DNA from 2 places in the Bacillus pretiosus genome. Region 2 is predicted to be linked to the other one. Evidence: a T-box and tRNA genes for the amino acid it is inferred to sense, from the RefSeq annotation. Region 2 holds a T-box; the other holds one or more tRNA genes.
What was found. The T-box of region 2 lies ahead of metG (methionine--tRNA ligase). A T-box ahead of a tRNA ligase gene usually reads a tRNA of that ligase, here a tRNA-Met.
Positions count from the first base shown of each region.

Region 1: it encodes a tRNA-Met, which carries the amino acid that the T-box ahead of metG (methionine--tRNA ligase) is inferred to sense. The anticodon was not compared.

Region 1 is NZ_CM129593.1:59,280-74,608, reverse strand. It holds gene pabB (aminodeoxychorismate synthase component I) at 1-325, opposite strand, end outside; gene cysK (cysteine synthase A) at 545-1,468, opposite strand; gene hslO (redox-regulated molecular chaperone HslO) at 1,582-2,457, opposite strand; gene ACU8YW_RS00375 (type III pantothenate kinase) at 2,464-3,252, opposite strand; gene ftsH (ATP-dependent zinc metalloprotease FtsH) at 3,476-5,377, opposite strand; gene hpt (hypoxanthine phosphoribosyltransferase) at 5,463-6,005, opposite strand; gene tilS (tRNA lysidine(34) synthetase TilS) at 6,002-7,432, opposite strand; gene spoIIE (stage II sporulation protein E) at 7,666-10,137, opposite strand; tRNA gene ACU8YW_RS00350 (tRNA-Glu) at 10,399-10,470, opposite strand; tRNA gene ACU8YW_RS00345 (tRNA-Met) at 10,484-10,557, opposite strand; gene ACU8YW_RS00340 (S1 domain-containing RNA-binding protein) at 10,718-11,206, opposite strand; gene divIC (cell division protein DivIC) at 11,294-11,653, opposite strand; gene yabQ (spore cortex biosynthesis protein YabQ) at 11,650-12,303, opposite strand; gene yabP (sporulation protein YabP) at 12,300-12,608, opposite strand; gene ACU8YW_RS00320 (RNA-binding S4 domain-containing protein) at 12,667-12,942, opposite strand; gene yabN (bifunctional methyltransferase/pyrophosphohydrolase YabN) at 12,957-14,417, opposite strand; gene ACU8YW_RS00310 (putative polysaccharide biosynthesis protein) at 14,430-15,329, opposite strand, start outside.
Region 2 is NZ_CM129593.1:4,824,294-4,839,622, forward strand. It holds gene ACU8YW_RS25085 (DUF3978 family protein) at 1-414, shown strand, start outside; gene ACU8YW_RS25090 (L,D-transpeptidase) at 445-906, shown strand; gene ACU8YW_RS25095 (response regulator transcription factor) at 1,271-1,936, shown strand; gene ACU8YW_RS25100 (sensor histidine kinase) at 1,914-3,356, shown strand; gene ACU8YW_RS25105 (EamA family transporter) at 3,497-4,399, shown strand; gene ACU8YW_RS25110 (hypothetical protein) at 4,479-4,733, shown strand; gene metG (methionine--tRNA ligase) at 4,781-6,415, opposite strand; T-box leader at 6,467-6,737, opposite strand; gene ACU8YW_RS25120 (class I SAM-dependent methyltransferase) at 6,852-7,670, shown strand; gene ACU8YW_RS25125 (methyl-accepting chemotaxis protein) at 8,082-9,776, shown strand; gene ACU8YW_RS25130 (methyl-accepting chemotaxis protein) at 10,003-11,694, shown strand; gene ACU8YW_RS25135 (metal-sulfur cluster assembly factor) at 11,812-12,129, shown strand; gene nprB (neutral protease NprB) at 12,172-13,821, opposite strand; gene ACU8YW_RS25145 (pirin family protein) at 13,981-14,676, opposite strand; gene ACU8YW_RS25150 (MarR family winged helix-turn-helix transcriptional regulator) at 14,728-15,138, opposite strand; gene ACU8YW_RS25155 (DUF3920 family protein) at 15,251-15,329, opposite strand, start outside.

The sequences.
Region 1 (15,329 bases), 490 kb from region 2:
AATCATAACTAAAGTAACCAATTGCACCACCTTGAAATGGAGGGTATTCCGGATTATAGTCCGTTTTCCATCGCTCCATATATTCCTGCATTAAATCTAATGGGTTTCCTTGTTTTATTGTTTCCTTACCACTTTCGCTTATATGTAACGTTTCACCCTTCCCTCGGATTACCGCTACTGGGTTCAACCCCACAATGTTATAACGACCGCCACGTCCACTCTCTAACAAAATATGTTGCGGTTTATCCTTAGAAAGAAATTTATACTGCTTAAAGAAATCTAACTGATATGGAATAGAAAGCGCTAAAGATTTTCTTCGTTGCATATCAACACCCCGTCTTCTTTTATCCCACCCTCTTAGATTAACCACCTCAAACTACATTCGTTATATATATAAAGTGGTTATACTCGAAGGCTAGTGAAAATAAATTAATTATACTACCTCTTATTTTACATGAAGTTTTCTAGTCATTCACTCTTTTCCTATTTCCAATCCAAAAAGAAAAAGCATCCTTTTCAAGGATGCTTTTTCAATCACATATAATTAAGACTCAAATTGATAAAGCGGTGTACTTAAATAACGTTCACCGTTACTTGGGATAATAACAAGTACCTTTTTCCCTTTACCTAACTTTTTCGCAATTTCTGTTGCTGCATAAATAACCGCTCCAGAAGAGATACCCACTAAAATACCTTCCTCTTTAGCCACTCTTCTTGCATATTCAAATGCTTGCTCTGCTTTTACTTGAATAATTTCATCATATACCTCTACATCCAATGTCTCTGGGATGAATCCCGCACCGATTCCTTGGATTTTATGTGGACCCGGTTTCCCACCAGATAGTACTGGTGAATCCGCAGGTTCTACTGCATAAATTTTAATATCTTTATACGCTTCCTTCAACACTTCACCAGCACCAGTAATCGTTCCACCTGTACCAATACCTGCAATAAACGCATCTAATTGGTCACCCATTTGTTCAACAATTTCCGGCCCTGTTGTTAAACGATGAATTTCTGGATTCGATTGGTTTTTGAACTGTTGTGGTATAAAGTAGCCATGCTCTTTTGCTAATTCAGTCGCTTGACGAATCGCTCCACCCATTCCTTCAGGCCCTGGAGTCAATACTAATTCCGCACCGTAAGCACGTAATAAATTACGACGCTCAATACTCATTGTTTCTGGCATTACTAAAATTGCCTTATATCCTTTAGCGGCCGCTACCATCGCTAAACCAATTCCTGTGTTACCACTTGTTGGCTCAATGATTGTATCGCCTTCTTTTAATAATCCTTTTTTTTCAGCATCTTCAATCATAGCTAATGCAATACGATCTTTAACACTGCTCCCTGGATTCATAAATTCTAATTTTAAGTATATATCTGCGCTGTTTGATTCTACGATGCGGTTCAACTTAACGATCGGCGTTTTCCCGATTAATTCTGAAACTGATTGTGCCACTCGCATTCCTGTCACTCCTAACACCGAGTATTTTTATTGGTTTTATCTATATTTAGATTTTGTCAGAAAATTCCCTGTTTGTCAATCTATTTAGAGGGTGGATTCCCTCACTTCCCTTATTACAAACTCTCAATTAAATTTGTAATATCTTCTTTAGAGAACTTGTATCGCTCATTACAGAAATGACAATGAACTTCTGTCTCTTCTTCTTCTTCGCGAATTTGCTCTAACTCTGTTTTACCTAAACTAATTAACACACTCTCAATACGTTCGCGTGAGCATGTGCAATTAAATTGAACATCCATCGTTTCTAACACTTTCACTTTATCTTCTCCAAGAACTGCATACAGTAACTCTTCTGGAGAAAGCCCTTGTTCAATTAACGTTGATACAGGAGGAATCTTCTGCAAACGATCTTCAATGAATGAAATTGTTTCTTCCTGTGCACCTGGCATAATTTGAAGGATAAATCCACCTGCCGCTAATACGCTGTCATCTCCATTTACAAGAACGCCAACTCCTACAGAAGAAGGTGTTTGCTCAGAAACTGCAAAATAATACGTGAAGTCTTCCCCTAATTCTCCTGAAACAATTGGAGATTGACCAATAAACGGCTCACGCATACCAATATCTTTAATTACTGTTACAAATCCCTCAGTACCTACCGCTTGATATACACGTAATTTCCCTTGTTCCGTTCCTTCAAAATCAACATGTGGATTCGTTACATAACCACGTACATCCCCATTTGCATGAGCATCTACTAAGATAGGACCAATCGGACCATTACCTTCTACCTTAATCGTTAACTTTTGGTCACCTTTTAACATCGCGCCCATCATTGTACCTGCAGTTAAAGAACGACCAAGTGCCGCCGAAGCTGTTCTCCATGTATCATGACGTCTTTGCGCCTCACTTACTGTGTTTGTAGTACGCACACTATATGCACGCACTTCTCCATCAAATGCTAACGCTTTTACTAAATAATCTTTCATACTCATTTATTCACCTTTCTCATGCTGTAAATTTGCATTACGCTCGTATAACATATACAAACCTTTTAATGTTAAAAATGGATCTACAACGTCAATTACATTCGATTCTTCTGAAATTAATTTCGCCAATCCACCTGTTGCAATAACTTTCGGTTCTTGTTTAGCTTCCTCTTTCATACGCTTAACAATACCTTCCACTTGTCCAACATAACCATAAAGAATACCAGATTGCATTGCACTTACCGTATTCTTTCCAACAACACTGCTTGGTTTTGTAATTTCAATACGAGGAAGTTTTGCCGCTCTACTATATAAAGCCTCTGCTGAAATCATAATTCCCGGCGTAATAACTCCACCCATATAATGCTTTTCTTCGTTAATATAACAATATGTAGTAGCCGTACCGAAATCGACAATAATAAGCGGACTTCCATACAAGTGGATTCCTGCTACCGCATTTACAATTCGGTCCGCGCCTACTTCACGTGGATTTTCATATTTAATATTTAGCCCCGTTTTTATTCCAGGACCTACTACAAGCGGTTTAATTTTAAAATACTTTTCACACATGCGCTCTAATGCAAACATAATTGGTGGTACGACTGAAGACACGATAATACCTTTCACATCTTCAAACGAAAGACCTTCATGCTCAAGCAACTGCTTTACAAGCATTCCATATTCATCTTCTGTCTTATGACGATCTGTTTCCATGCGCCAATGTTGACGAAGTTCCCCCTCTTCAAACACGCCTAGTACAGCATTTGTGTTCCCTACATCCAATACAAAAATCATATTCTCACCACTTATCTTATTTAATCTATATTTGTGCAGTATGTATAAAACTTATAAAAACATCATATCACACATACTTATATAATCAGCTTTTCTATCCTCATCATTTTACAAAAAGATTAAGCTCTATTTCAATTTTTAATACCAGATTTACTTAAATTTTTTTCTACTTCATTTCGTTCCACAAATAAAAAAGGAGTGACTATCGTCACTCCTTCATCTCTTACTTATCTTCTGATTCTTCATCGTCCTTCTTCATATTGATGTTTACTTTCACATCATCTGAAGATGTTGGACGCTCTGGCAATCTGCCGTAATCATATAAATGATTGATTTGCTCTGCATCTAACGTTTCTACTTCAAGTAACGTTTTCGCAATAATATCTAGCTTATCACGTTTTTCAGTAAGAATTTGTTTCGCGCGAGCATAACATTCTTTTATAATAGTTTGCATTTCCACATCGATTTCATGTGCAATTGCATCACTGTAGTTTTGTTCTGAATGGAAGTCTCTTCCTAAGAACACTTGACCACCTTGTGAGCTACCGAATTGCATCGGTCCAAGCTTATCACTCATACCGAATTCCGTAACCATACGTCTTGCAATACCAGTCGCACGTTGGAAGTCGTTGTGAGCACCTGTACTTGCTTCACCAAACACAATCTCTTCAGCTACTCGACCACCAAGTAAACCAGTGATTTTATCAAGTAACTCTGGTTTTGTCATGAAGTAACGATCTTCTTTCGGAAGCATTACTGCATATCCACCAGCTTGACCACGAGGGACAATTGTTACTTTATGAACGATATCTGCTTCATCAAGGACAACACCAATTACAGTATGGCCAGCTTCATGGAATGCAACGATATTACGTTCTTTTTCAGAGATAACACGACTTTTCTTAGCTGGACCTGCAATAACACGATCCGTTGCTTCATCAATGTCACTCATATCAATTTTCTTCTTATCTTGACGCGCAGCCACTAAAGCAGCTTCGTTTAATAAGTTTTCAAGATCCGCACCAGAGAACCCTGGTGTACGAGTTGCAATTGCTCTTAAGTTGATATGATCATCAAGCGGTTTATTACGAGCATGTACTTTCAGCACAGCTTCACGGCCATTTACATCTGGACGATCTACTGTAATTTGACGGTCAAAACGACCTGGACGTAATAACGCTGGATCAAGAATATCAGGACGGTTTGTTGCAGCGATGATAATAATACCTTCGTTTGCACCGAATCCATCCATTTCAACAAGTAATTGGTTCAACGTTTGCTCACGCTCATCATGGCCACCACCAAGACCTGCGCCACGTTGACGTCCTACCGCATCAATTTCATCAATGAAAATGATACAAGGAGCATTTTTCTTTGCATTTTCGAATAAATCACGTACACGTGATGCACCGACACCGACGAACATCTCTACGAAATCAGAACCACTGATAGAGAAGAATGGAACGCCTGCCTCACCTGCAACGGCACGTGCTAGTAAAGTTTTACCTGTACCTGGAGGTCCTACTAATAGAACACCCTTCGGAATACGGGCACCAACTTCAGCGAACTTACGAGGATCTTTCAAGAATTCAACTACCTCAACAAGCTCTTGTTTCTCTTCATCCGCTCCAGCAACATCTCTGAAACGAACTTTTTTCTTTTCGTCATTATATAACTTCGCCTTACTTTTCCCGAAGTTCATAACACGGCTACCGCCGCCCTGAGCCTGGTTTAATAAGAAGAAGAATAAAATGAAGATAATGACGAACGGAATGATAGAAGTAAAGAACGTTACCCAAGCACTTGTTTCTTCTGCTGGTTGATACTTAACTTCAGCACCTTGCGCTTTGTCATTAATTTTCTTTTGTAATTCCTCAGTATTTGGTGCATAAGTAACAAATTGTTCTCCTTGGCTAGAGTTGTTAAATTGTCCTTTTACCTCAAATACACCATTTTTCGGTTGAAGTTGCACATTACGCACTTCACCTTTTTCTAGTTTAGTAATGAATTTATCGTAGCTAACTGATGTCGTTTTTTGTGTCGAACCATTAAAATAGCTCACGATTCCAATTACTACTAGGAATATCAGTAAATAAAAGATGGTATTACGGAAGATACGATTCATTCCTAACCTCCTCTCACGGCATAAACACTATAGTAAATCGTAACATAGAAAAACTTTCCTATACAATTGTGACGCCTGTATTTAATTAATTTGAGTAAACACTTGGTTTTAATACTCCTACATAAGGAAGATTACGGTACTGCTCTTTATAATCTAATCCATACCCTACAACAAATTCATGTGGAACAGTAAACCCAACATAATCCGCTTTCAAATCTACCTTACGGCCTGTCGGCTTATCTAATAACGTAACAATTTTTACAGACTTCGCTTTACGATATTTGAATAGGTCTACTAAGTAACTTAGCGTAAGACCGCTATCAATAATATCTTCAACGATTAAAATATCGCGACCCTCTACAGAAGTATCAAGGTCTTTTAAAATTTTCACTTCGCCTGTTGAAACAGTAGAGTGACCGTAACTAGATACAGCCATAAAATCCATTTCAAGATATGTATCTGTTCTCTTTAATAAATCTGCCATGAATGGCATTGCGCCCTTTAATACACCAATCGCAAGAGGTATTGTGTTTTTATAATCCTCTGCAATAACCGCACCTAATTCGCGCACCTTTTCTTGTATTTGTTCTTCAGAAATTAATACTTTTTCGATATCTTGATTCATCATTTCATTATCCTCCCGGAAGACTCCTTGCTTTTGTAGTGAATAATCATATATTTATCCTTCTTTGCCGCCTCTTTCGAGATAGCAAATGCAGATCGCTTCAACAAGGGTACCCAAATAATATTCCCACTTGCATCACAAACGACCGGCCATTCTTCTCTTTTTTCTCTTGGTACTTTTGCTTCAATAAAAATAGTTTTTATCTTTTTTGTGCCATTCATACCTTGTATTGACATGCGATCTCCATTTTCTCTAGAACGAATACGAAGTGGATATGATATATCATTATACTTAGCAACAAATACTGTTTCATTCATGTTACTTGGTATGTCTTCGCTCACCTCTGTTACAAGCTTATCCCCGTTCGATAGCGTAATTGTCCCGGGCACTGATAAATCTTGTAAAAAAGGAGAAACAATTTCTTGTTTAAATCCAAAGCTGCACTCCTCGTATGCGCGAACAATTTTTAAATCACCTGGGAAATCAAGTGAACCCGAAGGTTGTGTCCGCTTAAAAAACTCGATCACTTTGTCAATATGTATAGAGGAAAGAGAAGATGGAATCTTATATTCATAAAGATAGTTTAATATTAGTTGAATCCCTCTTCTTTGTAAAGGCATAGACATGGATTCAAAGGCAGGAATTGATAAGCTAATTTGTTTATCACTTTTTTTTGTAATTACTTTATTCATTTTCTCAAAAGCTAATTCCTGCAAATACGCCTCATCCTCTTGCATCTGCATGCTAAATTTTTGGAATTTCTCATGCACTTGTGAATTTTCTTCTTTCAAATGAGGAAGAACATATTTGCGTAATCGATTCCTTGTATATACTTCCTTTTTATTACTTGGATCTATACGGGGAATTATTTTTAGCTTATTACAGTAATCAACAATCTCTTCCTTCGTTACTCCAAGTAACGGCCTAATTAAATATCCATTATGAAAAGGACGCTTCACTGCAATTCCTGCATATCCTTTCGGAGTACTCCCTCGTACAAGGCGCATTAAAATCGTCTCTACTTGATCATCACCATGATGTCCAAGAGCTACATATCTCGCATCATATTTCTTCATTATTCTTTCCAAAAATGCATATCTGCATTCTCTAGCAGCAACCTGTGCATTCATTCCGTGTTGCTGTTGATATTGCGACACATTAATCCTTATCGTTTCGCAAATAACTCCCAGCCCTTTACAAAGGTCCTGCACAAACTGTAGGTCCTCATGAGATTCATCACCTCTAAACATATGGTCCACATGTGCCACTACAATTTCGAACTGTTTTGCTGCTCTTTTTTCTAACAAATAATATAGAAGAGCCAAAGAGTCAGGACCACCAGAAACCCCTACAACAATTGTTGAACGTTCCTTTAATACATCATGCTGCTTTACAAAGTCATCTACCTTTTCAACAAATGTATCTTTCAACTTCGTAATCACCTTTCATTAAACAAGAACAGCAACGTTAGTTACCTTGTTTATAATGGTACAACTTTTACAAACATTGTGCAAAAAAAAGATATACAAAAATTACATTTTTATCTTACATCATCCGTACATATTCACAAAAGTAATAACATTATCTTTTAAAGTAAAAAAACCTAGGCATCCACCTAGGTTTTTAGAAAGAAACAGTGATAAAGAAACATCACACTTAAAATTTATTGTGCCTGCATTCCTACAATTGGAATCGTAGCCCACTTCGGCATATTTTTCTTCACTTTCGCCACAACGATAGTCATATCATCATTTATATAACCATCACAAGAGCGAATCACCTCTTCCATAATGATATCAGCAATTTCTTGCGGATCTTCGGTTTGTAATTCTTTAATTTTTCGTTTCATCCATAGTTCATGATTTTCTACATGTTGCGCTCCCTCGAAAATCCCATCGCTCATCATAATAAGGATATCGCCCGTTTTTAATTGTTCACCTACTACATCAACTTCAACATCCTCAATAATGCCCATCGGCAAATTACTTGCCTCAATTTTCAAAATATTATTCGCGCGTTTAACAAAACTCGGCGTCGATCCAATCTTTAAAAATTTCGCACTCGCATCCCGCAAATCCACCATAGCTAAATCTAACGTCGTAAACATCTCTTCTGTTGTTCTTAAAGAAAGAATAGAATTGATAGATTTAATCGCTATTTCCTCATCAATGCCTGATTGAAGTATTTTTTGTAATAATTTTACCGTTTCTTTACTCTCCATATGAGCTCTTTGCCCATTTCCCATACCATCACTAATTGCAAGCGCATATTTACCAACACTTAAATCCATCATCGCATAAGAGTCACCAGAAACAAACCCACCGCCTTTTGCAGCTGTGGCCAACCCAGTATCAAGAGAATACGTTTTTGCCGAACCAAATGATATTAAGCTGTGGCCGTTCGGATAAGAAGATTTTTCTTCATGTTTAACAACAATATTTTCCTTTAGAATGTCAGAAAGCATCGGCGCAACTAACTTTTCACATTCTCCATGTTCATTAGATGCAACTGGAATCAACATTTCAATATCAATACTTCCTCTATCTAAACAATATATATCAACATGCTCTACTTCTACGCCAAAATCACGAAACGCTTGCATAATCTGTTCTTCCTGCACTTGATGATTTTCTCGTTCTCTTTGGATCTCCTTAGCAAAATCCTCCATAACTTTTGATACACCTAATAGTTGCTCCGCTACTATTCTACGGTTTTCTTTCATTTGTTTTCGTAATTTTTGTCCTTCATAGAAGTGATCTAATTCACCCGCTACTAAATCCGTCACTTTCTTCCCTCTCACACAATGCTTGTCCCATTCACGAACTAACTTCCGATTATGCTGCAACGTCCCCTCTTCCGTTTCACTCATTATTTGTTTCATATAATCGTACGTTTTGTCGAAATTAACTACCCAGCATTGGTCCTTTTTAAAGCATGTTTGGCATGTTTTTGCAGTAATTGTACTTAAGAACAAATCCGCTTCTGTCTCTTTATCTTCCTCCTCCACATATCCATATACAGAAAAGCTATTAGATAAAGCAGCAAATACATTGGCAAATTGATTAATTTTATTCGCTGTAACATCACGCATCCTTCTTAAATACTGTTGTTGATCTTGCGAATGTTCCTGTGTGCCTGGCATGAATTTAGCAATACGATCCATAACAAGTTTCGGTGTTAATAAGAAGAACATAATCGCCACACCAGATTCAATTAAAGTTGTCACAATGTTTGTTTGCTTGTCTACATATAGCGTAATCAAGCTCGTCCCAATTAATAAACCTAAACTAACACCTAAACGCTTCCCTTCTTTTAACAAACCACCAAGCAACCCAGAAAAAGCAAGTAGACTAAGTTGAGACAAACTGGAGACATTGGCTAAACTTAATATTAATCCAGTGACGACCCCCACTGTAGATCCTGTAGCCGCCCCCGCAATAAATGCAAACACGAGCACTAAATACCTAGTAAAAATATGTTGAATAGAAGCGTCATATACAAACCAATCTGTTGTCCCTGTTAAAACAGATGCTAGTAATATAATTAAACAAACAATTTCTTCTGTCTCTAGCGCTTGTTGTTTACCTTTTCGTTCTACTAAAAGCGGAACACTTTGTAAAAATATCATAGTTAATACGAAGCTAAGCCCTGCCTCAATCGTACTAACGAGTAAATCGTACATGGTGACAGTTTGTTGCGCGAAATATACGACAACTAAATGTGCGGTTAATGCGGAGATAAATACTTGGAATGGAACAAGTCCAACAGTTTTACGTGTAAACCGACTAAAGAAGATATTATAAATGAAGAAAGTAAAAATAGATGCAAAGGTAAAGAATAAATTATCTATCGAAACTGAAAGTGCGCCCCCCATAAGAGCCAAGAACGCGAGCGGCATTTTATCCCGCTTCATAACATAAACAGCAGCAAAAAACGGCAGTGCAAACGGTAAAATATTTGTTAATATATATGCTCGTCCCAAAAGAAAACCAATAACAACAATAATAAATCCCCATCTAAAGAAAACCTGTTCAAACTTCATTCGCAACTTACTCGTCCACTTTACTGCTCCAAGCTGACTCTCATTCATTGCCAATGCACTTGTATTCATAGTATTCCTTCCTGCTTTAGGCATATTTTTAACACCACCTGCATAGTTTAATTACTGTCATTATAAAAGATGATTATTGGGATTTTTGTCAAAACAACAGTTTTCACTTTTATAATCGTTCGACTTTTTATTCGAAATAACTCTACATATATACACGGTATGTAATTTATTCTCACTATTTTAATTGAACATTCAGAAAATATAGGGTGATTTTGTAGAAGTGTTGTATGTCTTAATTTATTTAACAAAAAAAAGATCATGCAAATTTGCATGATCTTTTTAGGATGACCCGTACGGGATTCGAACCCGTGTTACCGCCGTGAAAGGGCGGTGTCTTAACCACTTGACCAACGGGCCGTTAAATTAAATATAGCGGCGGAGGGGATCGAACCCCCGACCTCACGGGTATGAACCGTACGCTCTAGCCAGCTGAGCTACACCGCCATGTCGTCTTATTTAACGGACAATTAGTATCTTACCTCAGATATATTTTAAAGTCAACACATCTTGAAAACTTTTTTAAAAATATATTTTCACATATAAAAAAGCACCCCGAGCAATCGCCCTGGGTACCTCTCTATATGCTAAGAATTAAACGTTCTTATTATCCGCGACGTGCGCCACGGCCACCACGTTTAGATTCTGTGTTACGCTTTAAAGAAGTTAAACGATCTTCACTGTCCTTTAAGAAACGTGCCATCTTTTGCTCGAATGTTTCTTTTGGAGCTCGTTCGTTACCGCCGCCACGGTTATCTCTGTTGAAAGAACGATTACGTTGTGGACGTCCAGAACGTTGTTGATCGCCACCGCCACCGCGTTGGTATTCACCACGTGGACGATCTCCTTCTGTTTTTTCACGCTCTTTCGCTTTTTTAATAGATAGACCGATCTTACCATCTTTTTCAACGTTAATAACTTTTACTTCTACTTGGTCGCCCACTTTTAAGTGATCGTTAATATCTTTCACATAATTATCAGCAACTTCACTAATATGAACAAGACCCGTTAAGCCTTCTGGCAGCTCCACAAAAGCCCCAAAATTTGTAATACCTGTTACTTTACCCTGTAACTTGCTGCCTACCTCGATTGACATAAAAAAAATGCTCCTCCTTAGTGGTTAAAAAGTCAAATTTTACTTTATTATATATAATCCTAAAATATAGTGTCAATAAGACATACTCTACTTAGAAACAGGAAAAATTATCTCCCCTTTTCCAGAGAAGAAATAATCCCTTCTAGCAATCTTTAATACGTACTCTTCATCATTCAACTTTTGAACTTCGTCTTTTAGACTCTTTTCTTTATTCGTTAATGAATCCAGTTCTTTTTTCATGTCCTTAACTTTTGCTTCTTTTGCTCTAATGGAACTGTTTTGTTGATAAAACGTTACACTAATACTCGCAATAATTGTAAAAGCAAAGACAAGAAAAACCGCTAAACGGCGATAAAGTCGCTTCCTGTTCTCATCCGTTTGTATTATATGCTCTTTAACAGGATTTGGACTCTGTTTTTCGATTGTTCTTTGTCTCAGTTCCCTCATTTCCGAGGTCCCCCTAACTTCTTTTTTATACGCCCCCATAATTGGAAGATGTGTCCCTTCAATTTTGCTATATATTGCAGGAACCCTACATGTTTCATTATAAAAAGTTTAACACGACTAGGGAGAAGTTTCCATATGAGCGAAGCAATAAATCGAACAGGCCAGAAAAAAACTTTCCATATGAAAAGTAATATCCAAATCACCATTTTCCATAACACATGTCCAATTGAAAGCAGTATACGAAATAAGAATAATATAAATGCAATAAATAGCTGCGCTATAATAATAACAGGTTTTATCATGAGTAGCTTTATAATTTGAACAAAAAAGTGTGTTGTTTGCATAAAAATATAGATGAGAAAATTTAACAGTCTCATGTATATTGCTTTCAATAAGCTTTGATATGCCGCAAAACCACATAATAATGCCAAAAATACATATATACGTAGTTCAGCTTCATTTACAAGAAGCAGTACATAAAAAACGAATAATGCTTGGACAATCCAAAATAGTATATCATGAATAAATACAAGCCAACGTTTACGTTCTTGCCGCTTTAAAAATCGTTGGTATGTATCTAAAGACGCTCCAATCCAAGCACCCATTCCGATCATTGAGAGCATCGTATACAACTGAATTGTTAGGCTCATTTAAACAACTTACTAAAGAATCCTTTAGTTTTCTCCCCTTGATTCTCATCAATATACAGCATCTCATGAACTTTCCCTTTAATCGATACAACACCTTTTTCTACATCTAAATTTTTCATTTGCAAATTTTGACCACGAATTGTTAAAAAACCCATTACGGTCTCAAGTAAAAACTCCTCGCTATCAAAACTCTCTACCTGCTTTACACCGGTAATATCAATTACACGCCTGCCACGCATAATAATATCATGCTCTACCGAAACATTTTGTTGATTAGAAGACATAGGTGAGTAACCATTATCCACGTAAATCCCCCCATAGATTTATACTAGCTAATAGTAATGTATGAAGGGATAATTGATTTTAGAACAAGCCTTCTTCAGCCTTTACTTTTTCTTCGCGAACTAAACTATACATATTTGCTGCATCTTCTTTTTTAGTCGTTTCTTTCAATTCGTTTATTTTTACAGTTACTATTTTTTGACCAAAACGAATTGTTAATTCATCAGCTACTTTTACATCTGAACTCGCTTTTGCCACTTGACCATTAATTGATATTCTTCCTTGATCAGCTACTTCTTTCGCTAATGTTCTTCTTTTAATTAAACGTGATACTTTCAAAAACTTATCTAGACGCATATCAAATCCCCCTATTAACGCTCTGTTTGTTTTGCCTCTTCCCATAAAACGTCTAACTGCTCTAATGATAAATCTTGCATCTCTTTATTCATTTCAGCTACCTTTGCTTCCATGTATAAGAAACGACCGACGAATTTCTCATTCGTTGAACGTAACGCCTCTTCGGGATCTATTTTATAATGACGAGCTATATTCACAAACGCAAATAGTAAATCGCCAAATTCACCTAACATTTTCGCCTCATCCATATTTGTAACTTCTTGTTGGAACTCTTGCCATTCTTCTAAGGCTTTCTCTATCATCGGTTGTACATCAACCCAATCGAAACCAACTTTGCCAGCTTTTTTCTGGATTTCATAGGCGCGTAGTAACTGTGGCAAACTTTTTGGAACCCCATTTAAAACAGATTCTTTCACGAATCCTTTTTCTTGTTTTTTAATTTCTTCCCAATTGGCAATTACTTCATCGGCATTATTTACATCCGTATTCCCAAATACATGCGGGTGGCGGCGAACCATTTTCTCAGATAAAGTTCGAATAATATCATCTATAGAGAACCAACCTTCATCCTCCCCGATTTGAGCATGCAACATAACTTGTAATAATATATCACCCAGTTCTTCTACTAAGTGATCATCATCCTCTTCATCAATTGCTTCCAACACTTCATAAGCTTCCTCAATTAAATACTTCTTTAAAGATTGATGTGTTTGCTTTTTATCCCACGGACAACCATTCGGTCCACGAAGGTCTGCAATAATTTCTCTAAGCACATCAAACTGTTGATACAAGGACGCACGTTCTTTAACTGGTGGTACATATACACTCGTTAAATTATTCAACTCTGTTTCATGATCTAACATGTACAACGGCACCTTTTTAACTTGTTCAAATGAAGTCCCTGCAGCTGTTACGATATACACTTCATAATCATCTGATAGCATCTCCATTAATGTTAATTTCACATCAGATGCAACGAATGCGTCATATACTTGGCAAAAGATTAAATGTTGACGTAATTCTAATTGTCCTCTTTCAAATGATGTGGCGTCAATTAATTGGAATCCTTCAATCGGATCAATCTTTAGACTCGCAAACATAGGATCAAGGAAACTTTGTCCACCTTCAATGCGCACTTCAACATTCGCTACTTCACCTTTTTCCAACAGTAGCTGAACCGTTCTTTCCGCTACAAGCGGATGCCCTGGCACGGCATAGATGATTTCTGTGCCTTCAGCTTGTTCTAACAATGTATTCGCGATTGTTTCATATACAATTTCAAATGTATCATGCGCTTCATATACACTGTCAAAGGCTGTATATTGTATACCTTCTTTCTCCAACTCTTCTATAACGGGATGTTCCTTCGTTCTAACAAACATGTGATCTGCTTCTTTTATTTTTCGATATACACCCATCGTTAACTGATCTAACTCACCAGCACCTAATCCTAAAATAGTAATGATTCCACTCACAACCTGCCACCTCTATCCACTCTTCTTCAATGAACCTTCTTTTTTCTCTTTTTTCATAACGGTTCCTATTTCCGCTTTTGTAAATACACGTAATTTTAAAATTAAAAACACATATGTTAATCCACCGATAGCTACACCTAACAATGCCTCAAGTGTTGCAATTCCTCTATGCCTTGTATCAATTACTAATCCAGACATTTGCATCAAACGTATAAATATTATTAATACAAACCCCATACCGATACCACTAATAACTACACCTAACATATTACGCTTATCGATAAGCGATTCGGATACAGCTTGCATAAGTAATGCACTATTTAGCACAGAAATTACAATTAACGCAACTAGTGTTGCAATTGCAGCTCCCTTCACACCAAAATACGGCATTAATGTATAATTTAAAGCTAACTTTAAACAACCCCCAAATATAACGAATATTGCTGGTTTTAATGTTTGTCCTAACCCTTGCAAAATAGAAGCAGTTGTAATCGACAATGAACTAAATAAAATAGATAAAGATAAAATGGATAAAACATCTGACCCATCACTATTTTCAAACAACATAATATTCGTAGGCTGAATAATACAAGTTAATCCAATGGCAGCTGCAAATCCAATAACAAATGTTATTTTCATTGCTAACTTTACCTTTTCTCGAATAAAGGAAAGATCTCCTCTTTCCTTCGCCGCTGTAATAATTGGAATAAGTGACAATGAGAAAGAAGTTGTCACGACAGTACCTAATTGCATAAGCGGGATACTTCTGTCGTAAACACCTTTTAATACCTTTGCACTTTCAGCTTGCTCTCCTGCCCCAATAAGTAAGGAATAGAAGGAAATGGAATCAGCCATTTGTATAAAAATAAGTACTAAGTTACTAACACAAATCGCCAATCCCTGCCAAAACAG
Region 2 (15,329 bases):
AATACAAATGTTGAATCTCATCAAAATGAAACCGTTTTTAATTTACACATATGTGAAACAAGTGAATTTGACGTAAGTTTAACAAAATCTACAACACTGTCTTTTATCGTTTCAAAAAAGAACATTAAGATTGTTACGAAAAAATGGATTAATTCAAATCAAGAAAGCATGATTGGTAAAAGTTACATCATTCCAACGAAAGCTTTCCACTACTTCTTACCAATTATTTCTGAAACTGAAGATGAGCTAAATATTCAAGTTCAAAGTTTTGGACTACATGGTGAACTTTTACTAAATGAAAGATTACTTATTGATAAAAACAACAAACAAAATCCAAAGATTACTACCTTCTTTGAAACATTAGATGAAAATGTAAATAAAGTATTACGAGGATTGCAAATTCATTGTATGTAAGACTATTACAATAGTAAAAAGGAGAATATAATGAAAAAACTATTATTAAGCGCACTATTATCATTAGGATTTTTAACTATTCCATTCACAAATGCTGAGGCAGCTACAACAAACGATCAGCTTATCGTGAATACGCAGTTAAATAAAATGGATTATTATCAAAACGGACAATTTATAAAGAGTTTTACTGTCGCTACTGGAAAAGCATCCACACCTACGCCTAAAGGTACTTTTCAAATCGTTAATAAAATTAAAAACCGTCCTTACTATACAGGAAAAATTAAAGGCGGCGATCCACGTAATCCACTTGGTGACCGTTGGCTCGGACTAAACATGGCAGGAACTTACGGAACAACTTATGCGATTCATGGTACTAACAATAATCAAGCAATCGGCAAATGGACAACACTAGGTTGTATTCGTATGTATAACAATGATATACACTGGTTATTTGAGCGTATTCAGCAGCAAGCTACCGTCACTGTAAAATAACCTAAAAACAAGATTTATGTGTAGCCAAGAATTTTATATCTTGGCTTATTTTATTTATTCATTTACAGTAGCAAAACAACTGTATTTACATATATAATAAGAATAGGTTTCGTTAAGCAATATCAAAACATTGATAAACATGGATATTAAAATTATACAGTTATAATATTTTATAAATTTTACAATACATACTATAATAGAACTAATGTAATTCTGAAATATTCAGTTTCTCTAAACCATTCCCCTTGCTACTTTCATGATGACTTTATAGCGGGGGCTTATTATATGTATAAACAATTTGAGTTATCCAAAAAATGATGAATTCGAATATTGCAGTAAAAAGCGTTATTTAGGAGGTGTTACTATGACGCATATACTGGTGATTGAAGACAACCCAGATATACAAGAACTGATTCGTGAATTTCTAATGGCACAAAACTTTACTGTTGATGTCGTTGGCGCTGGAACAGAAGGTATTCTTCTTTTCCAAAAAAATTCATACGATCTTGTCCTCCTTGATGTGATGTTACCAGATATAGATGGCTATAGTATTTGTAAAATTATGCGAGGACAATCTGATGTACCGATCATTATGTTAACAGGCTTACATAATGAAGAAAGTGAAATTAAAGGATTTGAGTTAGGTATTGATGACTATATTACGAAACCGTTCCATTACACCGTATTTATTAAACGTGTAGAGGCTGTATTAAGAAGGGCAGCAACGAAGGAAGCAGAAGCTGCAACTATACTACAATTCCATGAATTGATGTTAAATTCTACAGCCTATGCCGCTTATGTTCATGGTAATCAAATTGAATTAACAACAAAAGAATTTGAAATTTTATATACTTTACTGCAAAATCGGGGAAAAGTATTATCAAGAAGTGATTTGCTGAATAAGGTATGGGGCTATGAACATTATGGTGATGTAAGAGTTATAGATACACACATTAAAAACTTAAGAAAAAAATTAGGGATTCCTTATATTAAAACGGTGAAAGGCATTGGCTACAAAATCGAATCGTAGTACAGACAACATCACCAAAAATATTTTCATCAAAACCTTATTATTTTGTATTCTTTTATCACTTTGTCTTTATCAAATTATTTATTTTCTAGCTTCAAACTACGATAAAGAACGTTTTGCAAAAGAAAATGGAGCGCTGTCTACAGAACAAGCGGATTCAGACAAACAAAACGACCAAAGTAAAACGAATCAAAGTAAGGCTGTTTCAGAGAGTATGATTTCCAATTTCCAATCTTCTATTATAGATTATAAAGCACTCTCTACAGCCATAAATCACCTTTTGCAGCCTAGCCAAACTGTAAAAGCAAAAGAACATACCCAAAATATTGCGGGGAAAAACAGCACTTCTACTCCACTTACAGAAATGGAAAAGCAAGTCGCTACTAATGATGCCTTACATAAACAAAATGCAGCAAATAACACAAATGATACACAAGATTATCCAAAATTAGCAGATGCACTGCAGCAATTAGCTCCACATATTGGTGCGACAATGCTTGCATTATCTTTACTCGGATCTTTAATTTATACGAAACTAATTGCCAAACCTTTTCAATTTATGAGTGATGCTTTAAAAGATATTATGAATCTTGATTTCTCAGATAAAAAGCTACTTAACAAAAATACAGATCAAACAGATTTTAATTTGCAAGTAGCTGCTTCACAGGTCCCAAATATAGTGAAGAATTTACATGCAAGCAATCAAGATTTAAGAAATGAACTCAAAAAGGAACAACAATTAGAACAATCTCGTAAAGAATTTATGTCTATGGTTTCCCATGAATTAAAAACACCAATCGCAGCCGTTATGGGACAACTAGATGGCATGATTCACGGAATTGGAGCTTATAAAGATAGAGATAAATATTTAAAACGTTCCTATGAAATGATGCAAGACATTAACATATTAACGGAAAAAATGTCGGAATTATCCAAAATACAAAATCCTCAATTTAAACCTGATTTAAAAGTTATCTCATTAACTAATATTATTGAGGATGTTATGAAGAAAGTAGATTACTTTGTATCTGTAAAGCAATTAAATGTTCAATCTAACATTAAGCAAGATGTACAAATTTTAGCTGACCCTAAATTTATTCAAACTGCTATTTTTAACATTATTTCAAATGCAATTCATTACACAATTGACCATCAGCATGTATATATAAAGCTTTATGAAAAGCCAAACGGTTATGCATTAGAAGTATTAAATACAGGTTCACAAATTGATGAGGATAAACTCGCCCATTTATTTGAGCCATTCTATCGCGCAAACCCTGGCAAACACGGATTAGTACAAGGTAGTGGCCTTGGACTATATATTGTAAAACAAATATTAGATAAACATCAGTTTCCTTATGGGATACAAAACACACCTCAAGGTGTAAAATGTTCTATTGTATTCCCAAAAGCAATGTAAAAAACCTACTACAATTTCATACCCCAAATTCATACTTCGTATGAATGGCGGAATTTTGTAGAGTATCTTACTCTGTTTCGTTCGCCCGTTATCCTTATTTGGATAGCGGGCGTTTTTTATTATTTAAAAGGAGGATCTTCATGGAGAAATTTAAGTATTCATTACTTGTTTTATTCGGAGCTTGTAGCTACGGCGTACTTTCAACTATTTTCAAACTCGGATTCATTGATGGATTTTCAGCACATCAACTATTAGGGGGACAATATGTCTTCGGATGGATCGGGCTTCTTCTGCTCGTTCTTTTCGTTTCACGTCATAAAGTAACAAAAAAGCAATTCTTTTCCTTACTAACAGTTGGCACAACAATGAGTATGACTGGTATCTTCTACGCTATTTCTGTAGAAGAACTACCAGCATCTATCGCTGTTGTCCTACTCTTCCAGTTCACATGGATTGGTGTCGTTATAGAAGCAATCGCTAATCGAACATTACCAAACCGTGAGAAAGTTATATCTATTATTATTTTATTTACTGGAACATTGTTTGCAGGCGGTGTCTTTGAAGGTCTCGGACAAAACTTTTCCACGAAAGGTATTATCTTTGGTCTATTAGCCGCTGTCTCTTTTTCATTCTATGTTTTTGCAAGTGGGCGTGTTGCTACAGAAGTTCCACCTTATACGAAAAGCTTTCTTATGACAACAAGTGCTACTCTAATCGTATGCCTATTCTTCCCGCCAACCTTTTTAACGGATGGTACCCTGCAAGCCGGTCTTTGGAAATACGCTTTCTTCCTCGGATTGTTCGGCGTTGTCGTACCTGTCATTTGTTTTTCAATTGGTGTACCGAAAGTAGGAACAGGACTTAGTACAATACTAGGAGCAGCTGAATTACCAACGGCCATTATCGCTTCTATTACACTTGTACATGAAGTCGTAACCTTCATGCAGTGGATTGGGATACTCTTTATACTACTTGGAATTTTTACTCCTCAGCTGCTTACCTCTAGGAAAGCAAAGAAGCATAGAAGCGTGCATAGTGCATAGTGCATGAAAATAGAAACTTGCATATAAATGTAAATACAGTTACAATATGGTATAATTTGAAATCTATTTGGAGGTATAAATGACTATTTTAAGCGTAGCTTTTTTTGCCATTATGTGTATCTTCTTCCTAATAAGATATATGAAAGAAAAGAAATTTTACGATGTGCTCATCATTCCCATTTGCATATATGCTGGAGCAGTCAAAACCCCTTTAGTAGAGTACTTAAACTTTAATACTACTTTCAAAATAACATATGATATTGCAGCTATTATTCTCGTGATCCTTGCTGTGCTTTTCTTCTTAAAGGATAAGAAAGAGAATCCTACTGCGTAACAAAAGACCTTTCATTGATTTGAAAGGTCTTTTTCTTTTTCTCTATCTCACTTTACCGCTCCATATAGCTTTTCTATCTCATGCTCAATTTGTTTTACATCAATTCGTTCAAATAGTGGCTGCACACTATCAATTCTATTCGGCAACGTATTTTGAAGCTCCCAATTTCGGTTCACAATCGATAATGTATTTCTAACTCTTTCACTTGAGAATGGTAAAAACGGTTCAAGGAGATTTGCAAAATTAGCGATAAGATACACACAGTTATAAATCGTTTTTTCGCATGAAACTGGATTATCTTCCCTTTGTTTCCAAGGCTGCCTCTCATCAAAGTATTTATTTGCAAAACGTACTGCATCAAATATTGTTTCTAACGCCACTTTAAATTTAGTTTGCTCAATTGATTCTCCTACATTTATATATAATCCTTCTACCTTCTCTTTCAGTTCTTCATTAATCATTCCATTCGGTACAATGCCATCATAATACTTTTCAATAAACTTTAATGTCCGGTTCACAAAGTTTCCGTATGCACCTAACAATTCACTATTATGACTGTAAATGAATTCACGCCATGAAAAATCAGTATCACGATTTTCTGGTGCATTGACTGTTAAAAAGTAACGAATAGAATCTGGATTGTAGCGTTCTAATATGTCCGGCACCCATACTGCCCAGTTTTTACTTGTAGATAACTTTCTTTTTTCAACTGTTAAATATTCATTTGAAACGATATGACGAGGAATTGCTCCTTCTCCTATTCCAAGTAATACCGCTGGCCAAATGATGGAATGAAACGGAATATTATCCTTTCCGTGCACATAATATGTTTTCGCTTCTCTACCCCAAAACTCTTGATCATCTTTCCCTGTTTCTTCAGCCCAATGTTTACTCGCTGAATAATAGCCTGTCACTGCTTCAATCCATACGTAAATTTTTTTATCTTCATACCCTTCTACTGGAATTGGTACCCCAATTGGTAAATCACGTGACACAGCCCTATCTAGTAATCCTTCCTTTACATATCTCTCTGTTAGTTGAATCGCATTGTCACGCCATGTTCCTTCTTGTTTTGCAGTTTCTACAGCCCTTTTAATTTGTTCCTGAAATGTATGCAATGCAAAATAGAAATGCTCTGTTTCCTGCACGGATGGCGTACTACCACATAACTTACATTTCTTTTCTAACAAATCGAGTGGATCTAAAATAGCTGAACACGCATCGCATTGATCTCCTCTTGCTGCTTCATGGCAATGTGGACAAATGCCTTCTACATAACGATCAGGTAAAAACTGCGTACACGCTTCGCAATACGCTTGTTCCACTGTCCTTTTATAAATATAATCTTCTTCTAATAAACGTAAAAACACTTTTTGAACAGTTTCATGATGGTGCTCACTATCTGTACGTGTATAGCAATCATACGTAAAACCAAGTTTATGAAAACATCGCTGGAATTCTTCATGATACTTATCAGCAATTTCCTTCGCCGTCACACCTTCTTGTTTTGCCCTAATTGCAATCGGTGTTCCATTACAATCACTTCCCGAAACATACAACACATTCTCACCTTTTGCCCGGTAATAACGTGCTAAAATATCTCCAGGTAACAAACTCGCAATATGTCCAAGATGCAACGAACCATTTGCATATGGCCAAGCGCCTCCAATAAAAATACTCATCTTACATTCCTCCTTTTAAATATAAAAAAGCCCCGCCCTTATCTTAAAAAAGATAAGGGCGGGGCTGTATAAACAGTCGCGGTACCACCTTATTTCGCCAATTACTCACATAATTAGCCTTAACAAGTACGGAGCTATATGCTCTTATACTGTGGTTTTGATAACGAGTACCAACTCTCGTCGCCGCCTACTATTATCATTTGATAAGTTCAGGACGAAGCTCAAAGGCCATTGTTCAAATGAATATTCTTGCTTCTTCTCAGCTATCGAAGCTCTCTGGAAAGAATGGCTTCATCCTACTTTTCCTTTTCAACGCTTATATATATAACACGTATTTTACGACTTAATTGCAGAAAAATCAAACTTTTATTCAGAAAGAAAAGGAAATCCTATCCTCTCATAGAATAACTATACGTTCACAAAAGGAGTGATACGATTGAATCAAAAACAACTAAGCGCACGTAATGAAAAAAGCTGGAATGCAGCTGCTTATGAAGCTTGGACGAATCGCCACGGGGCACCGGCCGATTATGCGAAAAAGCTTATGAAAGATCCCGTGCGCGAGGTAGATTACTATTTACCCTACATACAATCTCCAAAAGGAAAACATATTATTAATTTACTCGGTTCAAAAGGCAATAAAGCCGTTGCTCTCGCTCTTTTAGGAGCTGACGTAACAGTTGTTGATATTTCGGCAAGTAATGCAAAATATGCAAATGAACTTGCGGAAGCAGCAGGTGTCTCTATCCAGTATGTCGTTTCTGATGTACTAAATGTGCAGCTCTCCGAATCATTTGATATCGTATTACTGGAACTTGGTGTACTCCATTACTTTCTAGATTTAAAACCGCTCTTTAAAAAAATTGCTACCTTGCTTAAAGGAGATGGAACGCTTATCCTTCGTGACTATCATCCTGTTTACACGAAATTATTAGGCGTAGACCACCCATCATTTCGGGCTAACGGAAATTATTTCGATGAAGAATTAATTGAAGATGATGTTGCTTATAGCATCCTTCTGACAGAAGCGCAGAAAGAATCATTACCTAAAACAACCATCCGTCGCTGGACGCTAGGAGAAATTATTACAACACTTGCGGAAGAACATTTTAAAATTGAAAAACTAGTTGAAGAACACGGGTCTCATCAAAGGTGGGTCTTCCCTCCTACTGCACCGGAAGAAATTGAAGATCGTGTGCCTGGTTTATATACATTAATTGCGACAGCATGCAAAAAAGGATCCCTTCACGGATAGGATCCTTTTTGCATGCTCACGCATATAAGTTGAGGTTGGAGATTACCATAATTCTGTAGAATAGGACACAAGATATTTCAACATTTCGTCTCTGACTTACGTCGTCAAAAAGGGGTATGACCAACATAACGAAGAGTAATGTTACAGTTGATACTGATAATCGTTATCAACTAATTAGAAGTATACATGATGTTATTTCAAATTACAATAGCATTTCTCATTTTTATTTATGAACTTTTTGATATACAAATGTATACATTTTAAGAACATTTACTCATATCAATCTGCCATCTTCCATTATCTGCTATAATTTTCATTGAACAGATTAATAACTTCATAATGATGTTTTTATTAATGGCGTTCTTAATATTTATAAATCATAATAAATAGTTTTTAAAGGCAGGGGTAACGATGAAATATGTTAGTATTCGCAAAAAACTACTGTTCACACTCTTAAGCATTTCTTCTTTATTTAGTATTGCTCTTATTGTTATTCTTTCATTCGCTATGAACCAAGCAAGCGAAATTGAAACGTTAAAAAATGATGTATCAAAACGAGCAACAATTTTAAAAGAACGTGGTGATTGGTTCCAAGCACAAGTTGCCGGTTTACAAGAATATTTACTGTCACATGATCAAAAAGGATTGGATAAATTCAACCGAGAAGGAAAGAAACTTGCTGATACTAGAGAGAAAGTAACAAGTGATAAAAAACTCCCAGAAGGAATGAAAGAGGCGATTTTAATGGGAGCAAAATGGCGAAGCGTCATAGATGATGAAGTCCTCCCTCTCGCTCGCGAAGGAAAATGGGACGAAGCGTCCAAAATCGCTTTAGCTCAAACCGATTATGTAAACGATCTTTTAAGTCGTTTTACTAAATATGCAAATGAAGAAAATGATAAACGTGACGCATTAATTGCTGACGTAGAGTCTTCTTCATCTCTTATTCAATATATTATTTTCTTCTCACTCATTACATGTACGTTAACATCTATTTTATTAGCATGGTGGTTCTCTGGTAAACTCGTTAAACCGATACGACAAATTGATGAGAAATTAAAAGAATTAGCTTCTCAAGACGGCGATTTAACTGCTAGATTACACGTAACGAGTAAAGATGAAATTGGTGATATCGCCAATTCCTTTAATCAAATGCTCGCTAACTTACAACGTATCATAAAACAAGTGCAACAAACATCCACAAGTGTAAAAGAAGCGTCTGAAAATGTGTTTATCGAAACCACTGCTTCTATGGAAAATACAGCAAAAACCGAAGAAACTATGAATGCTCTTGAGTATAATATTCGTTCACAAGTTTCAAGCATCGAAGAAAGTTCAACTGCAATGGACGATATGACAACGAGTGTTCAGCGTATTGCAGAATCTGCCTCTACTGTTGCTAGCCTAGCTGTTACAACTTCAGAAAAAGCAGATAGTGGGCATAAAGTCATTGAGAAATCTATTACACAAATGCATACAATTAACGAAGCTGTTAACGCTACATCACAAGTAGTAGAGCGACTCATTACACATACAAATCATATTGATACTGCACTTCAATCCATTTCTAATATCGCGGAACAAACGAATTTACTCGCTTTAAATGCTTCAATTGAAGCAGCACGTGCTGGCGAACACGGAAAAGGATTCGCCGTTGTTGCCGATGAAGTACGAAAACTTGCTGAACAATCTCAGCTAGCAGCAACTGACATTAACCATTTACTTCATCAAATTCAAGCTGACACAAAAATAGCAAATGAAATGATGACACAAGGTCAGTCAGAGGCTTCGGAAGGAATTACAGTCATTCGTACCGCTGGATCTTCATTCTCGGAAATTGTTAACCACATTAACAAAGTCTCTACACAAATGCAAGAAATGTCTGCAACTGCTGAAGAAATGGCCGCAAGTTCAGAAGAAATGAATGCAGCTTTAAATAACATCGCCTCTATTTCAAATGAAGTTGCCGCCGAAACATCACAAACAGCAACTTCGGCTGGTGACCAAGTAAATAAAATGAGTGTCGTTGCTAAAAAAGCTTCTGAAATGAAAACGACCGTACAAGAACTTGAAGTTCTCGTTTCTCATTTCAAAACAAACGTTTAAAGCGAAACTTTCCTTTATACTTCTATGAGCTCCAAGTTGTTAAAAAGAGAGATTTACAGTCTCTCTTTTTTTAACCTTAAAATATCTCTTTCTATCTCTCATTACGTCTGCTATAATTCCTAGAGGAAAGAGGAAAGCTTTATTCCAGATGGAGTAAAGCTTTCTTTCGATTTTTTACATTAATTAATTCTAATACTAAGATTTCACAAAGGGGGCTTTTTATCATATGAATTTTATTAGCATTCGAAAAAAACTAATGTTCATGATGGGAACGATTTGCGCTTTATTTGGCATCGCCTTAGCTTTTATTTTATTTTTTGCTATTGACCAATCTCGTAAAGCTGAAACATTACAAAAAGAAATTTCTCCTCTAGCAACAGAATTGAAAGAGCGTGGAGACGCTTATCAAGTACAACTTTCTGCTTTAAGAGGTTATTTACTACAACACGATCAAGTAGAATTAGACAAGTTTAACGAGATGAGTAAACGTCTGGAGGATTCAAAAGATAAACTTCTTTCTAATCCAAATATTTCTCAATCCGTGAAAGATACAATGAATTTAGGGTCCACTTGGAGAAAATTTATTGAAGAAAAAGTCTTCATCCTTGCAAAAGAACAAAAGTGGGAAGAAGCTTTACAAGTAGCTTCTACAGAGAATGGCTCTGTTTATAAAGTAATTGGTGATTTCACAAATTACAGTAATGAACAAGCTAAGTTACGTGATCAATCTATCAAAAAAATTGATCAATCTTCACTACAAATTAAATATGTTATCTTCTTATCACTTGTTATTTGTATTATCGTAGCTATCATTCTTGCATGGTGGTTCTCTGGTAAACTTGTAAAACCAATTCAACAAATTGATAGTAAGCTAAAAGAATTATCATCTCAAGAAGGTGACTTAACAGCCCGCCTACAAGTAAATAGTAATGATGAAATTGGTACGATTGCAACATCATTTAATAAAATGTTAGAAAACCTACAACATATTATCAATCGTGTTCAAAAAACATCCGTAGAAGTACAAAACGCTTCTGAAAATATGCTAGAAAAGACGAATATATCACGCGAGGCAACAATAAGAGTTCAAAGCTCGATGTCTAGCTTAAATGCAAATATTCAATCGCAAGCCTCTAGTATGGAAGAAAGCTCAACTGCAATGGACGATATGACAGTAAGCGTTCAGCGTATTGCTGAATCTGCTTCATCTGTAACTGAACTTGCTGTAACTACATCTGAACAGGCTAACGATGGAAGTTCAGTTATTCAAAAATCCGTTTCACAAATGACAACGATACACGACGCGGTAAATGCTACGTCAGAAGTGGTCGAACGTCTAATCACCCACACGAAATATATTGATACAGCTGTTCAATCTATTTCTAATATCGCAGAACAAACAAACTTACTTGCTTTAAATGCATCTATCGAAGCAGCTCGTGCTGGCGAACAAGGAAAAGGTTTTGCTGTCGTAGCTGACGAAGTTCGAAAACTTGCTGAACAATCTAAAACAGCGGCAACAGATATTAACCAACTACTACATCAAATTCAACAAGACACTGAAACTGCGAGCTCTATGATGTCCCAAGGCCGTTCGGAAGCATTTGAAGGCATTCATGTCATTCGTGAAGCCGGCAACTCTTTCACAACGATTGTGGAACAAGTAAATAAAGTATCTACTCAAATGCAAGACATCTCAGCAACCGCTGAGGAAATGGCTGCAAGCGCTGAAGAAATGAACGCTTCACTGAATAACATCGCTTCTATTTCGACTGAAGTATCTAGTGAAACAGCGACAACAGCACAATCTGCTGAGAAAAAAGTCATTACGATGAATGAAATGACACAAACTGCTAAACAAATGAAACAAACAGTTGAAGAATTAGATCAACTCGTATCTCATTTCAAGACTGAATAGCTTTCAAAAAATATTCCTCTTTCAAGAGGAATATTTTTTTGAGCTCATTCCCTGCATATTATATATATATCCGTTATAATGAGAACCGATATCATTAATATGTAGGGGGTGCTATACATGTCACAACAAGCATTTGAAGAAAAGTTATATGCAAACTTAGAAGCTGTTATTGATCCTGAACTAGGTGTTGATATTGTTAATCTTGGATTAGTTTATGACGTTACAGCAGATGAAAATAATAATGCTGTCATTACGATGACGATGACTTCTATCGGTTGTCCAATGGCTGGGCAAATTGTATCAGACGTTAAAAAAGTATTATCAACGAACGTACCTGAAGTCAATGAAATAGAAGTAAATGTCGTTTGGAATCCACCCTGGTCTAAAGAACGCATGTCACGTATGGCGAAAATCGCATTAGGTATTCGTGACTAAATAAAGAAAGACCTGACATCCTAGTCAGGTCTTTTTCTCTTATTATTTTACGCCTACTGCATCATAAGCTTTCGTTACAGCTTGTACAGCTTTAGAGTTTTTACCATATAAATCTTCAGCTGACTGCAGAGCAGCTTGACGCATCATCTTAAAGTCAGAGTTCGCAGTTAAATATTTCGTAAGAGCACGGTAATAAATTTTTTCTGTCGCTTCACGGCCTACTCCAGTTACTTTCACACCGTAATGCTCTCCGCCATCAGATACTAAATATGCAGCTTTATTGTTAATACTACTGTTAATATGAACGCCGCCATTATCAGCTGTTCCAATGTAGCGTTTATTGTAATGATCTGGGTAACCTTCACTTGGTTTTAATGGATTTGGAATAGATGCTGGATCTTTCAGAGAACGAAGTGCATCGCCAGGTTTTCCAGGTGTATAAATGTCAGCACCTAAATCCCAGCTCTTCTTCTCAACCATGACACCCATAATATCAGATAACGATTCATTTAACGCACCTGACTCATTTTTATAAACAAGGTTTGCTGTATGTTCAGTTACAGCATGCGTTAATTCATGACCGATAACATCTAGTCCAGCAGATAATGGAATGAATGTTTTTCCATCGCCATCACCATACATCATTTGTACACCGTTCCAAGCTGCGTTATTCCAGCTTTCTCCGACGTGAACAGTAGAAATAAGCTTCGCACCTTTATCATCGAAAGAGTTACGATTAAATGTCTTTTTGTAGTAATCGTATACTTTTCCTGCATTTACATGCGCATCAACCGCTGCTTTATCTTCGAAGAACTTAGATTTACTCTCAACCTCTTCTCCTGTATATCCAAGCCATTGTGAGAATAAATTAAACAAGTTTTCATCCATATTTTCTGCATCAAATGTGTGAACACCTTGTCCTCGTTTACCATCAAATAAGTTGAACGCTCCTGTTTTCTCATCTTGAGCAATTTCAAATGATTGTCTATCGCCCAATACTCCGTAACCAAATCCTGTAATGTGATCTACAGCGTTATATTTCTCAATCACATTTCCATTCGTTGCATCAACAAAATAATGCCAATATCCTGGAGCTGGTTTTGAAATCGATGCTTTAACTAAGTATGCAAGATAGTACTTCCCATCTTTTTCATACACAAATAAATCTTTTTTCACACCGTCATAATTCTTTACTTTACCAACTTCTTTTTCAATATCTGCCTTTGCAATCGTTTCAGCTTGCTCTGCACTAATATTTGCAAACGCAGGAATATTTTTATCCTCTAAATTCGGAATAACTTGTCCGAAGAATGCTTTTACATTATTTTCTTTATCAAGTGTAACAGTTTGATCTGAACCATACACAGGAATGTTATTATGCTTCTCAACTAACTTCACATGTGTCGTACCAGATTCAGCATCTTTTTCCTCTCCAACGACATTGAAGTGTTTATCAATATTTCCTGCTAATTTAAACATATCTTTCTTACTCTCTAAATATTGAAAGACCGTCTCTTTTTTATCTAGTCCTTCCGGTGCTTTCCATTCTTCACCTATGTATGCAGGTGTTTTAAATTCTTGATGATATTGAATTTTTTGTTCTTCCGCTTTCGTTGTCGTTGCTCCAAATGTTCCAAATCCTCCGGCTATAACAGTTAACGCTAATGCTGATGAAATGACTTGCTTTTTCACTATAACATTCCCCATTCCCATAAAGATTTTTGACACTTTTATACAATTCTTATTTTCCGGGCCAATACCTTTTTCTAAATATTGAGAAAGTTTTTTCTGACAATTCCACTCAAAAAAAGAGGACATCCATTCGATGTCCTCTTTTCCATAAACGTTCTATTATTTTTTCAATTCGATTGCTAAATAGTGTGATCGTTCTTTCGCTTCAATATGAATATCCTCTTCTATCGCTTCTGCTGCATCACGCATAACAAGATTTTCACCATTTATTACACTACTCCCTTCAATTTGTACAAGGTACAATTGACGGCCTTCTTGCACCGGAAAATGAATTTCTTTTCCAGCATCTAACGATAAAGAATATAAATTTGCATCTTGGTGAATACGAATTGGTGCCTCTCCTTCTACTGGAGATACCATATGGAACCATTCATTTTCACGCTTACTCCAATCAAATGTAAACTCACCATAGTTTGGTTTATGATCCGCACGATCTGGTAAAATCCAAATTTGTAATAAACGTAGTGTTTCATTTCCTAAATTATGCTCGCTATGAAATACACCTGTGCCAGCACTCATATATTGAACATGTCCTCGCTCAATTGTTCCGCGGTTCCCCATGCTATCCTCATGTGTTAAAGCACCATCTACAACGTACGAAATGATTTCCATATCACGGTGCGGATGCATATCAAAACCAGTTTGTGCCGCTACTAGGTCATCATTAATTACACGCAATGCTCCAAAGTTCATATTATTCGGGTTATAGTAATTCGCAAAGGAAAAATGAAAATGTGTATTTAACCAACCGTGATTTGCTCTTCCCATATTTTTATGATCAACTTTTCTAAACATATCCTTCACCTCATATTATCTCGAATTCAAGATTTATTTTTAAAATTTTTCTCACTGTAATTTTTTTAGTAATTGTAATAATTGATGTTGTTCTTCTACATTTAAATTTTGAAACTGCTCCGCTTGGAACGTTTCTTGAGGCGGGACGATTTCTTCATATAAAGCTTTTCCCTTTTCTGTTAACGAAATATATTTTGTAGTACCTTCTTGTTCACGATGAATCCACTCCAGCTGCTCCATTTTATTTAATAGCTGCGTGATATTTCCCTTCGTAACAAATAGTTTATTTCCGAGCTCTTGCTGCGTTAGACGATTATGTCCTCCAACTTGAGCTAGCACATCAAACTGAGCGGCAGATACATTCCATTCTTTCAAATGCTGATTCGTCTCACGAATACTTTTGTTATAAAAACGTGATAAACGAAACCATAATAGTAATCCGAGTCTATCTTCTGTCTTCATTCTATCACCTCGCTCATTTCATACCATTAGTTTAGAACTAAACTTTATAAAAGTCAATCACTTACTTTTAGTAATTAATAAAGAAAGCACAGTGCCATTTCTCCACTATGCTTTACATTAACTTTCTATTTTTATATTCATCTAACTTCCTCTCCGCGAACTTTCTCGCATCTTTCTCAATCCATCTATCT